DNA from 3 places in the Pantoea sp. CCBC3-3-1 genome. Region 2 is predicted to be linked to each of the others. Evidence: predicted binding sites of a transcription regulator. Region 2 holds the regulator's gene; each other region holds the start of a gene.

Region 1 (4,650 bases), 1.1 Mb from region 2:
AGCGTGCTCCTTCACTTTTTGCCAGGCGCAGGATCATAAATTTCGAGCAGGCCAGCACGATAAAGGTAATCACAAACAGGATCAGCCCCAGCTCCATCAGTGCGGCGGTATGCACGCCCGATTCCGCTTCAGCAAATTCATTCGCCAGCGCCGAGGTGATGCTGTTACCCGGCATAAACAGCGAGGCGCTGTCGAGCTGGTAGGTATTGCCGATAATAAACGTCACCGCCATGGTTTCACCCAGCGCGCGGCCCAGTCCCAGCATCACGCCGCCGATCACGCCATTTTTGGTGAACGGCAGAACGATGCGCCAAATCACCTCCCATGTGGTGCAGCCAATGCCATAAGCCGACTCTTTCATCATCACCGGCGTCTGTTCAAAGACGTCACGCATGACAGAGGCGATATAGGGAATGATCATAATGGCCAGGATAATCCCGGCGGCAAGAATACCAATACCGAAAGCCGGGCCGGAAAAGAGCATGCCGACGATGGGAATATTCGCCATCAGCTCGCCGAGCGGCGTCTGGAAATAAGTGGCAAACAGCGGGGCAAAAATAAACAGACCCCACATGCCGTAAACGATGCTGGGGATCGCTGCCAGCAGCTCAATCGCCATGCCTAAGGGGCGACGCAGCCAGTTTGGCGCCAGTTCCGTCAGAAACAGCGCGATGCCAAAGCTAACCGGAACGGCGATAATCAGCGCAATAACCGAGGTGACAACAGTGCCGTAGATGGGCACCAGCGCACCAAACTGTTCGTTGGGCGCATCCCAGGTTTTGGTCCATAAAAAAGAAAAGCCGAACTTTTGTATGCTGGGCCAGGATGAGATAACGAGTGAGACAATAATGCCGCCAAGCAGCAACAGGACAATCAGCGCAGCCAGTTTTACCAGCGCGCCGAAAAGGATGTCGCCCTGCTTGCCGGGGGGATTAAATGTCGGCCTGGTCGTAGCCATAGAATTCTCGATAGTAGAGGTTCAGGGCGGCGCAGCGTCCGCCCGTAACTTTTAGCCGTTTAATCAGCCTGGTACAGCGCTTTACCTGAGCTGTCTTTCACATTGGTTTTCCAGGCTGCACGAACCTGTTCAACAACGGAATCTGGCAGAGAAGCATAATCAAGGCTGTTGGTGGTCGCAGTGCCGTTTTTATAAGCCCAGTCGAAGAACTTCAGCACGGCAGTCCCTTTCTCAGCGTTCGCCTGCTCTTTTTGCAACAGGATGAACGTGGTTGAGGTGATCGGCCATGCATTCTCACCTTTTTGATAAGTCAGATCCTGAGCAAAAGATTTGCTCCAGTCTGCACCCTTAGCCGCATCGCTGAAGCTCTGCTCGCTCGGCTCAACCGCTTTGCCATCGGCATCCAGCAGTTTGGTGTAAGCCAGGCTGTTCTGTTTGGCATAAGCGTATTCAACATAGCCGATAGAGCCAGGCAGACGCTGAACAAAAGCGGCCACGCCATCGTTACCTTTCCCGCCAAGGCCGACCGGCCAGTTAACGGTGTTGCCTTTACCAATTTTACTGTTCCAGTCGCTGTTCACTTTTGCCAGATAGCTGGTAAACACGAATGACGTACCGGAACCATCAGCACGGCGTACCACGTTAATATTGCTGTCCGGCAGTTTTACGTCGGGGTTCAGTTTAGTGATGGCCGGGTCGTTCCATTTTTTAACGGTACCCAGATAGATGTCGCCAACGGTTTTACCATCCAGCGTCAGCTGACCGGATTTTACGCCTGGGATATTCACCGCCAGCACGACGCCGCCAATCACGGTTGGGAACTGGAACAGACCATTTTTTTGCAGATCTTCTTCTTTCATTGGCGCGTCCGAAGCACCGAAGTCGACCGTTTTTGCAATAATCTGTTTTACGCCGCCCGAAGAACCGATGCCCTGATAGTTAACCTGAGCGCCCGTTGCCTTATTGTATTCCGCCGCCCATTTGTTATAGACCGGTGCCGGGAAAGTCCCACCTGCGCCAGTAAGATTGTCGGCGGCAAAAGCAGAAACAGCGCTCAATGAAAGGGTTAAAGCGATACATTGAGCCAGCGTTTTTTGCATCAGTGTCATGTTCCCTCCAGGGGAGTAAAGTCAGGCTACATGCCGTTTTATCAGTAATAATGATTGCTGCTGGAGGCAAAATAGGACAGTTTGATGACAGTGAAATGTAGAAAATATGACAGTTTTGTGACAACTAACTCATCTTTCCTCCTTACAGGAGTAGTCTTTTTTTCGAAAGAAAAAAAAGGATTCAAATATTAAAAATTTGAGTTAATCCAGCAACATTAATCATTTTTTGTTGCCCGCTTTCGTTCAGGAGTGTAAAACCCTCTTCAGGTAATAGATTTTACCAGACCTTGATCGCTGTCTGTGAAACCACGATCAAGTACAACAATGGATGTTGTAAGAGGGATACTTATGACTATTAAAAATTTTTATTTTTCACAGTTGGCTGACATGCGTATAGAAGGCGTAGGCATACATGCAAGCTTCTCAATTTCTCTGGTTGTAAAAGATGAAAACACAACTGACGGAAAAAAAATATATATCTCTGCAGCAGGTAAAACTGCTGCAGTTAAAGCTGCTGGTTCGGGAGTAGCTTTGTTTTGGTGTAAAATAAGAAATAACATAGATAACCATGAAGCTATTTTACAAAAAAAATTTAATGAAAGATTTGCAGTAGGAATCGATGAGATTCTCATTGGCAGTACAGAATTTTTTATTAAAAAAAACGATAAATCTGCCTCAATCATCGTTGAAGGCGGATACGTAATCTCAGGTTACACAGGCCAGATTGTGCCTTTTCCTAAAAGTCTCAAAAGAGTCATAAATCTTACTCCTTTTTAGGTAAAATAATGAAAAAATTAATTTTTATGATGTTATTTTCATTCTGGTCAGGTTACTCCCTGGCGACAGGTGCTTACGCTGACAAAGCAACGCAGGAAGTTTCAGAGCTTGTCTCAGGATATTTGAAAGCCGACGATCACAACAAACTTGTAATAATTGAAAAGATTGAATCCATTGTAAAAAATAATCCCGACAACGGTAATGTGAAAAATATGTATGCGAATATTCTGGTAGCCGACGGGCAGTATCTTAAAGGGCTCAAAGAAATTGAAAGTATAAATATTAAAAATAAGAGACCCGTATCATCCCTGACTGAATGCATGCTAAAAGAAAAACTCTCCATGCCATACAATCAATGTTACAAAGAAGTAGTCAAGTTATCTGAAAAAGAAAAAACAAAAGATATTAATTATCTTGCAGCTTTATATTTAGGCAGCGACAAAAGATTTCCAGCAGAAAAAGAACGTTTACTTCAGCAAGGGAAAATAACCACTGAGGAAGTGGAACATTTCAATTTGGACAGAAATAAATATATAAATGAAATTTTCCCATAATATTTTGCTGTGCCATACAGGCACAGCAAAATTCAGAACCCGTTACTCGACCGTGACAGACTTCGCCAGGTTACGCGGCTGATCCACATCGGTGCCTTTAATCAGCGCCACGTGATACGAGAGCAGCTGAAGCGGGACGGTGTAGAAGATCGGGGCAATGATCTCTTCCACATGCGGCAGCGAGACGATCTGCATACCCTCGGAGCTGGTGAAACCCGCGTCCCGATCGGCAAAGACATACAGCAGGCCGCCACGAGCACGCACTTCTTCGATATTCGACTTCAGCTTTTCCAGCAGTTCGTTGTTAGGTGCCACAACGATAACCGGCATATCCGCATCAATCAGCGCCAGCGGGCCGTGCTTCAGTTCGCCCGCCGCGTAAGCTTCTGCATGAATATACGAAATCTCTTTCAGCTTCAGCGCCCCTTCCATCGCAATCGGATACTGATCGCCACGGCCAAGGAATAAGGCGTGATGCTTGTCGGAGAAGTCTTCTGCCAGCGTTTCGATCAGTTTGTCTTGTGACAGCATCTGCTCAATTCGGCTTGGCAGCGCCTGAAGACCGTGAACGATATCGTGCTCAATCTGCGGATCCACACCCTTCAGACGACCCATCTTCGCCACCAGCATCAGCAGGACGGCCAGCTGGGTGGTAAAGGCTTTGGTAGAAGCCACGCCGATTTCGGTGCCCGCTTTGGTCATCAGCGCCAGATCGGATTCACGTACCAGCGAGGAGCCTGCCACGTTACAAATTGCCAGTGAACCGAGGTAGCCCAGCTCTTTTGACAGGCGCAGTGCCGCCAGCGTATCGGCCGTTTCGCCAGACTGCGACAGCGTAATCAACAGGCTGTTTTTACGCACGGCAGATTTGCGATAGCGGAATTCTGACGCGATTTCCACATCACAAGGTATGTTTGCCAGCGCTTCAAACCAGTAGCGTGACACCATTCCTGAATTGTATGAGGTACCGCAGGCGATGATCTGAATATGTTCGACCTGGCTCAGTAGCGCGTTAGCATCGGGTCCCAGTTCAGAGAGATCCACTTCGCCATGGCTGAAACGCCCGCTAAGGGTGTTTTTGATTGCCATTGGCTGTTCATAAATCTCTTTCTGCATGTAGTGACGGTACAGGCCTTTGTCACCCGCATCGTACTGCACGTTGGATTCGATTTCGTTGCGCTGTACCCGATCGCCATTACGATCGACGATGGTAACGTCGCGACGGGTAACTTCAGCGATATCGCCTTCTTCC
Region 2 (4,650 bases):
GCATCAATTTCACCGGCCTGAAACTGCTCGCGGGCCTGTTTGATCGCTGCCGGACGCAGAAAACTGCCAACCACTTCGGCACGGTACTGGGCTGAATCTCTTTGCATTTCAGGTCACTCCTGTCCTGCGCGCACGGCGCATAATTTACCTGGGAAATAATGACGAATTATCATTATAAGACATCTGGATGTCTAAATGGCTGAAGAGAGCATGTCATGAGAAACATTCAGCGGCAAACGAGGAAATTTCATCTGCCATGAAAAAAATTCATGTTCGCCGTTATCCTCGCCAGGCGCTGACCGTACTTTATTCTTCAATCATCCGTCGGGCCTGCCTGATTTGCTCGTCCGACAGCGGCAAATAGCCCGCCTGCGTTACCAGCGCCTGCCCTTCTGCCGACAAAGCCTGGCTCAGAAAAGCCCGAGTCAACGGCTCCAGTGGTTTCTCCGGTCTTTTATTAACGTAAATATAAAGCGGACGTGCATAAGGATAACGGCCGCTGCGGATATTCTCTGGCGAAGGCGTAACCCAGCTGTTGCCATCACGGGAAACCGGTAACATTTTCACCCCGGTCAGATGTGTGCCCATACTGGCGTAACCGATACCATTGAGCGTGTTGGCGACGGCCTGAATCACCGCAGCCGAGCCTGGGTATTCACCGACATCATTACGAAAATCGCCGTTACACAGCGCCTGCTGTTTAAAGAACCCCCAGGTTCCGGAAGCGGAGTTACGCCCAAAACGCTGCATCGGGCGCGCTTTCCAGCTGGCAGGCATTGAAGGCAAATCACCCCACTTTTTTACGAAAGAGAACGCGCCACAACGGCGTGTCACAGAAAAAATCGCATCCAGTTGCCGATCGTTTAATCCCTGTAGCGGATTATCTTTATTCACCACCACCACCAGGGCGTCCATGGCGACCGGCACCGCCAGCGGCGGATAGCCATAATTTGCCTCAAACAGCTGACGCTCCACGGCCTGCATCGGACGGCTCATCGCGCCAAGCTGGGCCGCGCCCGCTGCCAGAGCCGTCGGTGCAGTGGAAGAACCCGCAGCCTGAATCTGTACGTTAACGCCGGGATACTGACGGTTAAAGCTTTCGCCCCACAGGGTCATCAGGTTGCCCAGCGTATCGGATCCGACGCTCGAAAGATTGCCTGACAGCATGCCTTCCTGCGCCTGAGCAGACAGGTTGAACAGCATGATTACGGCAAAAAACAGCTTTTTCATTGATGGCTATCCGATCGTTCAGTGAACCGCATTCTGGGACAATTCATTGTTTACAATCAACCTTAACGGCAGGGAGAAGCTGAAACAGGTCTCTTTGCCGGGCTGGCTGGTAATCTCGAGCCGGGTATTGTGATGGCTGAGCGCATGCTTGACGATAGCCAACCCCAGCCCACTGCCGCCAGTCTGGCGCGAACGGGCTTTGTCGACGCGATAAAAGCGCTCGGTGAGGCGGGGAATATGTTCGGCGGCAATACCCGGGCCATTATCTTTCACCTTAAATTGCGCACCATGCGGCGTCCTGCGCCAGCTAATATCAATGCGCGTGCCGGCAGGCGTATGGTTTACCGAGTTATAGACCAGATTGGAAATCGCGCTGCGTAACTGCTCATCGTTACCGAATACGCGCAGATCGGGATCGGCGGTGAAATGAATTTCATGCCTGCCCTGACTGAGCGTTTCCGCCTCGCGTTGCAGCAGCCTCAGCATCATCGGCACATCAACTTTTTCCTGCAAATCCAGCGCGGGCGCGGCCTCAATCCTGGAGAGCGTTAACAGCTGCTGCACCAGACCATCCATTCGCCGGGTTTGCTGCTGCATCGTATGTAGGGCTTTATCCCGCTGGCTTCCTTCCAGCACCGAGTCGCTCATCATTTCCAGATAGCCTTGCAGTACGGTCAACGGCGTACGCAGTTCGTGGCTGACGTTAGCAAAGAAGTTTCGTCGCGCGCCTTCCAGCTGATGCATTTGCGTCACATCGCGCGCGACCATCAGCCACTGACCTTCGCTGTAGGGCATTACCCGGAACTCCAGATGACGATGATTATTCAGCACCAGCGTTAACGAACGGGTGAAATCCTGCTCGCGCAGATAACGAGTAAATTCAGGATAACGTAATAAATTGAGGATATTCTGGCCGTTATCTTCTGGCCAGCGCAGGCCCAGAAGCTGTTGAGCCAGGCCGTTACACCAGAAAATCGTGCCTTCTTCGGTAGTGAGCACCACCGCATCCGGCAGCGACTCAGCACCGCTGCGAAAACGCTTAATCAGATGCCCCAACTCACGGCGGCGACGACGGTTACGCGCCTGCATCTGATAAAGGCCATAAAACAGCGGTTCCCAGCTGCCGCGACCGGACGGTGGCGTCATGCTACGATCCACCCACAGCCAGTGGGAAAGCCGCAGTAGATTAGCGAAGTGCCAGCACAGCACCGCCAGCACTGAAATCAGCAGCAGCCAGGGTAAGTAGCCCACCAACAGGCCAATGATAAGAGCAGGAAGGCTGGCCAACGCCAGCTCCAGCAGTAATCTCTTCCAGGAGAGGCGTTCCAGCACGGTAAAGGCTCCGGTTACGATCAGAAACGTGCAGAAAAACGATAACCTGTTCCGCGAACCGTCTGCACCATGCGATCGTGCCCGGTCAGCTCAAGGGCTTTGCGCAAGCGGCGAATATGTACGTCGACGGTGCGATCCTCGACGTAAACGTTAGTGCCCCAGACATGATTAAGCAACTGCTCACGGCTGTAAACCCGTTCGGGATGAGTCATAAAGAAATGCAGCAGTTTGTATTCTGTCGGCCCCATTTCCAACGGCTGCGTTTCAGACATGACGCGGTGTGAAGAGGGATCGAGGCTCAGCCCCTGGATTTCAATGACCTCTTCCACCGCCATCGGTGAAATCCGGCGCATCACGGCTTTGATCCGGGCCACCAGCTCTTTAGGGGAGAAAGGCTTGGTAATATAGTCGTCGGCCCCCACTTCCAGACCGCGAACGCGATCCTCTTCCTCGCCGCGTGCCGTTAGCATCATCACCGGGATATCGCGGGTCATCGCTTCACGTTTAAGATGTTTGATAAACTGGATGCCGGATCCGCCCGGCAACATCCAGTCCAGCAGGATCAAATCGGGCCAGGGTTCGATCAGCAAATTAACGGCGCTGTCATAATCTTCCGCTTCGATCGGCTGGTAGTCATTTTGCTCCAGAACAAAACATAACATCTCACGGATTGGGGCTTCATCTTCGACCACCAGAATGCGCTTAGCCATTATTGCTCCTGCGTTTGTGACGGAATGTCACTGGATATGCGGCGACATTATGCGTCAGTTTTATGACATTTTTATGAAAAAAGCATCGGCTTCCGCCCCGTTTTATAACACTTTATCAACAGTGAAATGCCTTTGCGCTGGGGTTTTGCCCCTGACTGTTTATAATCGCCGTCTTGTCCTGGCGCATTCACAGGGAACTCATGCGAATCATTCATACCGCCGACTGGCATCTGGGCCAGTTCTTCTATACCAAAAGCCGCGCAGCCGAACATCAGGCTTTTCTGGACTGGCTGCTGGCGCAGGCAGAACAGCATCAGGTCGATGCCATTATCGTGGCCGGCGATATTTTTGATACGGGTTCGCCTCCAAGCTATGCGCGCGAGCTGTATAACCGTTTTATCGTCAGGCTCAGTCAAACCGGCTGCCAGCTGGTGATGCTGGCCGGTAATCACGACTCGGTGGCCACGCTTAACGAATCCCGCGAGCTGTTGGCCTGCCTGAACACCCGGGTTATTGCGTCCGCCAGCGACAACCTTAATGAACAGGTTTTGCTGCTAAATCGCCGCGACGGCCAGCCCGGCGCCCTGCTTTGCGCCATCCCTTTTTTGCGTCCTCGCGATATCACCCGTAGCCAGGCAGGCCAGTCAGGACGTGAAAAACAGCAAACGCTGGCCGAAGCGATTACTCATCACTATCAGCGCTGCTGGCACGAAGCCGTGGCGCGGCGCGAGCAGCTGGATTTAACGCTGCCAATCATCGCAACCGGTCATCTGACCACCGTTGGCGTCACCAAAAGCGATGCGGTGCGCGATATCTATATCGGTACGCTGGATGCCTTTCCGGCGCAGGCGTTTCCCGCAGCGGACTACATCGCGCTTGGCCATATTCACCGCGCGCAGCGCATCGCCGGAACCGAGCATATTCGCTACAGCGGCTCCCCCATTCCGCTCAGCTTTGATGAGTTGGGCAAAGAGAAAAGCGTATTTCTGGTCGACTTCCTTGACGGCAAACTGAATCAGGTTGAACCGCTGATCGTTCCCACTTTCCAGCCGATGCAAATGATTAAAGGTTCGCTGGAGGAGATCGAGCGGCAGCTGGCAGCAATACCGCCTCGTGATGATGGTAAAACCGTCTGGCTGGATATTGAGATTGTCACGCAAGGCTGGCTGCACGATTTGCAGCGACGAATTGAAGAGCTGACGCAGGAATTGCCGGTAGAGGTCGTGCTGCTGCGCCGCAGTCGTGAACAGCGTGATCAGGTCATCGCCCGTCAGAACAACGAGACGCTGAGCGAACTCAGCGTGGAAGAGGTATTCAGCCGTCGCCTGGCGCTGGAAGAAGAAGAACCGCAGCGGATTGCCCGCGCCACGCTGCTGTT
Region 3 (4,650 bases), 1.5 Mb from region 2:
CCGGGCCTGATTTCAGGCCAGTGGACGCTGGGCGTCAGCAACGGCTTTGCCGCCACGATTTCGACGATGCAAGTTGTTATCTGGGGGGTGACCTTCCTGTCGATGCTGGCACTGACGCTGTTTATTCGCTATTCCCGCATGGGGCGCGCCTGCCGTGCCTGTGCTGAAGACCTGAAAATGGCCAGCCTGCTGGGTATTAATACCGATCGCGTTATCTCGCTGACCTTTGTGATCGGCGCGGCAATGGCAGCGGTTGCAGGCGTGCTGCTGGGACAATTCTACGGCGTAATCAATCCCTACATTGGCTTTATGGCCGGGATGAAAGCCTTTACCGCGGCGGTACTTGGCGGTATCGGCAGCATTCCTGGTGCGATGCTGGGCGGCCTGATCCTGGGTATTGCCGAGGCATTGACGTCGGCATATCTGAGCACGGAATACAAAGATGTGGTCTCGTTTGCGCTGCTGATTGTCGTGCTGTTAGTCATGCCAACCGGCATCCTGGGGCGTCCGGAGGTTGAGAAAGTATGAAACATCTCAACCTGGTTAACGCGCTGGTCTCCGCGCTGATGTTAGTGGTGCTGGCGGCTTTCTTTATGGGCATGCGGCTGAATCTGGACGGTACGCATCTGGTGGTTAACAACGCCGGTAGCGTCCGCTGGAATTGGATCGCCGCAGGCTGCGTCGTGGTATTTTTCTTCCAGCTATTACGCCCGCTTTTCCAGCGCGGCCTGAAAAAGATCTCCGGCCCTGCGCTGATCCTGCCGGGCATTGATGGCTCCACGCCAAAGCAAAAACTCTTTCTGCTGTTGCTGATTGTCGCCGCCGCCGTCTGGCCATTTTTGGTGTCACGCGGCACGGTAGATATTGCCACGCTGACGCTGATTTACGTCATGCTCGGCCTCGGACTGAACGTGGTCGTTGGGCTTTCTGGCTTGCTGGTACTGGGCTACGGCGGCTTTTACGCCATCGGCGCCTATACCTTTGCGCTGCTGAATCACTACTTCGGTCTGGGCTTTTGGGAATGTTTGCCGCTGGCAGGTATCGTGGCGGCGATGTTTGGCCTGCTGCTGGGCTTCCCGGTACTGCGCCTGCGCGGTGATTATCTGGCGATCGTCACGCTGGGCTTTGGCGAAATCGTCCGTATTTTGCTGCTAAACAACACGGCCATCACCGGCGGACCGAACGGGATCAGTCAGATCCCGAAACCCTCGCTGTTCGGGTTGGAGTTTAACCGCAGCGTGCGGGAGGGGGGCTGGGATACCTTCAGCCACTTCTTTGGTCTGAAATACGATCCCAGCGATCGTATTATCTTCCTCTACATGGTGGCGCTGCTGCTGGTGGTGATTACGCTGTTTGTGATTAATCGTTTGCTGCGTATGCCGCTGGGCCGTGCGTGGGAAGCGCTTCGTGAAGATGAAATCGCCTGCCGTTCGCTCGGCCTCAGCCCAAGACGTATTAAGCTGACGGCTTTCACCATTAGCGCCGCCTTTGCGGGCTTTGCCGGTAGCCTGTTTGCCGCACGCCAGGGGTTTGTCAGTCCGGAATCCTTTACCTTTGCGGAGTCTGCCTTTGTGCTGGCAATCGTGGTGCTGGGCGGCATGGGATCGCAGTTTGCGGTCATCCTCGCCGCCGTATTGTTGGTTGTTTCACGCGAGCTGATGCGTGACCTGAATGAGTACAGCATGCTGGTGCTGGGAGGATTGATGGTGCTGATGATGATCTGGCGGCCTCAGGGACTGCTGCCGATGAAGCGTCCGCATTTGAAGTTGAAAAGCGTGCCAAAAGGAGAGCAGTCATGACGCCTTTACTCGCCGTAAACGGCCTGATGATGCGCTTTGGCGGGCTGCTTGCCGTAAACAACGTGGCGCTCGAACTGCATGAGCAGGAGATCGTTTCACTGATTGGTCCTAACGGTGCCGGAAAAACCACGGTGTTTAACTGCCTGACCGGCTTTTACCGTCCGACCGGCGGCAGCATCCAGCTGCGGGATCGGCAGCTTGCCGGTTTGCCAGGTCAGAAGATTGCGCGAATGGGCATTGTGCGGACCTTCCAGCACGTTCGTCTGTTCCGTGAGATGACGGTGATTGAAAACCTGCTGGTGGCGCAGCATCAGCATCTGAAAAGCGGCGTGTTTGCCGGTCTGTTAAAGACGCCGGGCTTCCGTAAAGCGGAAAGCGAAGCGCTGGACCGGGCCGCGGGCTGGCTGGAGCGCGTTGGCCTGCTTGAAATGGCCAACCGGCAGGCGGGCAACCTGGCCTACGGTCAGCAGCGGCGGCTTGAAATTGCCCGCTGTATGGTGACAAGGCCAGAAATCCTGATGCTCGATGAACCTGCCGCCGGGCTTAACCCAAAAGAAACGCAGGAGCTTGACGAGCTGATCGCCGAGCTACGAGGCCAGCACAAGGTCTCGGTACTGCTGATTGAGCATGATATGAAACTGGTAATGGGTATTTCTGACCGTATTTACGTGGTTAACCAGGGCACGCCGCTGGCCAGCGGGACGCCGGAAGAGATCCGTAATAACCCGGACGTGATCCGCGCTTATTTAGGAGAAGCCTAAGATGAACCCGATGCTTTCTCTGCAAAACGTCAGCGCGCATTACGGCAAGATTCAGGCGCTACACAACGTTAGCCTGCACATCAATCAGGGCGAGATTGTGACGCTGATTGGCGCGAACGGTGCCGGTAAAACCACTATTTTGGGCACGCTGTGTGGTGAACCCCGCGCCACTCAGGGAACCATTTCGTTTGATGGCAAAATCATTACCGACTGGCAAACCGCGCGCATTATGCGTGAAGCCATCGCCATTGTGCCGGAAGGGCGACGCGTATTCTCGCGCATGACGGTGGATGAGAATCTGGCAATGGGCGGCTTTTTTGCCGATCGCCAGCAGTTTCAAACGCGCATCAAGCGGGTGTACGCGCTTTTCCCGCGTCTCTATGAGCGCCGTGTTCAGCGTGCCGGGACAATGTCTGGCGGGGAACAACAGATGCTGGCGATAGGCCGTGCGCTGATGAGCCAGCCGCGCCTGTTGCTGCTGGATGAACCTTCGCTCGGCCTCGCGCCAATTATCATTCAGCAGATCTTTGACACAATCGAACAGCTGCGTCAGGAAGGGATGACCATATTCCTCGTGGAGCAGAACGCGAACCAGGCACTGAAACTGGCCGATCGTGGCTACGTGTTGGAAAACGGTCACGTGGTGTTAGAGGATACCGGCGAAGCGCTGTTGGCGAACGAAGCGGTACGAAGCGCCTATCTGGGAGGATAAGTTTTCGTGTCCGGGGCCGGTTTGTCATGGCCCCGGACAGCTTGCCAGCCAGTAAAAATTCATCATAAAACCCGCTTGTCACCCGCCTGTCATCATACCGTCTTCTAACCGTTATATTTCCGTCATTTTTACATGTCATGTTTCTTGCCGGACAACCTTGCGCGTTTTTACGCGAATTACACCAGGCACAGGAAACCGATATGTCATCGTTCTCACTTCGTCACACCGCAGTCGTACTGGGACTGGCTTTCAGCGGCCATGCGCTGGCGGCGACCGATATTCCGTTCTGGCACTCCATGGAGGGCGAGCTGGGCGTTGAGGTGAATTCTCTGGCCCAGCGCTTTAACGAATCGCATCCGGATTACAAAATCGTACCGACCTATAAAGGTAACTACGAGCAGAGCCTGGCGGCGGGGATTGCAGCCGTGCGTTCCGGCAAAGCGCCAGCCATTCTTCAGGTTTATGAAGTGGGAACGGCAACCATGATGGCTTCAAAAGCGATTGTGCCGGTGTATGACGTGTTTAAAACGGCGGGCATAGCTTTTGATGAAAAACAATTTGTTCCCACGGTTTCCGGCTACTACAGCGACTCCAAAACCGGCCACCTGATCTCTCAGCCTTTCAACAGCTCCACGCCGGTGCTTTATTACAACAAAGACGCCTTTAAAAAAGCCGGTCTGAACCCGGAGGAGCCGCCAAAAACCTGGCAGCAGCTGGAAAAAGACGCGGCGGCGCTGCGTAAAGCGGGCATGAAATGTGGCTATGCCAGCGGCTGGCAGGGCTGGATCCAGATTGAAAACTTCAGCGCCTGGCACGCTCTGCCCGTCGCGACCAAAAACAATGGCTTTGACGGCACCGATGCGGCGCTGGAATTCAATAAACCCACTCAGGTTGCGCACATTCAGATGCTGCAACAGATGAACCAGAAAGGCGATTTCACCTACTTTGGCCGCAAAGATGAATCTACAGCCAAGTTCTACAACGGGGACTGTGGTATCACGACCGCTTCTTCTGGCTCGCTGGCCGATATTCGTCACTATGCCAAATTTAACTATGGCGTAGGCATGATGCCTTATGACGCCAGCGTGCCGAACGCGCCGCAAAACGCCATGATCGGTGGCGCAAGCCTGTGGGTAATGAAGGGCAAAGATGCGGCGATTCATAAAGGCGTGGCGGAGTTTATGCAGTTCCTCGCCCAACCTGAAATTGCCGCCGAGTGGCACCAAAAAACGGGCTATCTGCCGATTACTACCGCCGCTTATGAGCTGACCCGCCAGCAGGGCTTTTACGATAAAAATCCGGGGGCTGATACGGCAACCCGCCAGATGCTAAACAAACCGCCGTTGCCGTTCACCAAAGGCATGCGGCTGGGCAATAT

What was found. Region 2 encodes PhoB, which activates phosphate uptake and scavenging genes when phosphate is short. Its sites were predicted from a motif close to CTGTCATAAAACTGNCNNAT; they were not measured.
Region 1: pstS (phosphate ABC transporter substrate-binding protein PstS) is a predicted target of PhoB. The motif match lies at 2,172-2,191, and genes of this name have one in related genera.
Region 3: ugpB (sn-glycerol-3-phosphate ABC transporter substrate-binding protein UgpB) is a predicted target of PhoB. The motif match lies at 3,359-3,378, and genes of this name have one in related genera.

The regions. Positions count from the first base shown of each region.
Region 1 is NZ_CP034363.1:4,981,497-4,986,146, reverse strand. Features, by position in the region: gene pstC (phosphate ABC transporter permease PstC) at 1-958, opposite strand, end outside; gene pstS (phosphate ABC transporter substrate-binding protein PstS) at 1,018-2,067, opposite strand; gene EHV07_RS23365 (hypothetical protein) at 2,416-2,844, shown strand; gene EHV07_RS23360 (hypothetical protein) at 2,853-3,398, shown strand; gene glmS (glutamine--fructose-6-phosphate transaminase (isomerizing)) at 3,441-4,650, opposite strand, start outside.
Region 2 is NZ_CP034363.1:1,115,113-1,119,762, reverse strand. Features, by position in the region: gene EHV07_RS05135 (cobalamin-independent methionine synthase II family protein) at 1-107, opposite strand, end outside; gene EHV07_RS05130 (PstS family phosphate ABC transporter substrate-binding protein) at 307-1,230, opposite strand; gene phoR (phosphate regulon sensor histidine kinase PhoR) at 1,249-2,562, opposite strand; gene phoB (phosphate response regulator transcription factor PhoB) at 2,583-3,272, opposite strand; gene sbcD (exonuclease subunit SbcD) at 3,473-4,650, shown strand, end outside.
Region 3 is NZ_CP034363.1:4,624,736-4,629,385, reverse strand. Features, by position in the region: gene livH (high-affinity branched-chain amino acid ABC transporter permease LivH) at 1-528, shown strand, start outside; gene EHV07_RS21720 (high-affinity branched-chain amino acid ABC transporter permease LivM) at 525-1,799, shown strand; gene livG (high-affinity branched-chain amino acid ABC transporter ATP-binding protein LivG) at 1,796-2,560, shown strand; gene livF (high-affinity branched-chain amino acid ABC transporter ATP-binding protein LivF) at 2,562-3,272, shown strand; gene ugpB (sn-glycerol-3-phosphate ABC transporter substrate-binding protein UgpB) at 3,473-4,650, shown strand, end outside.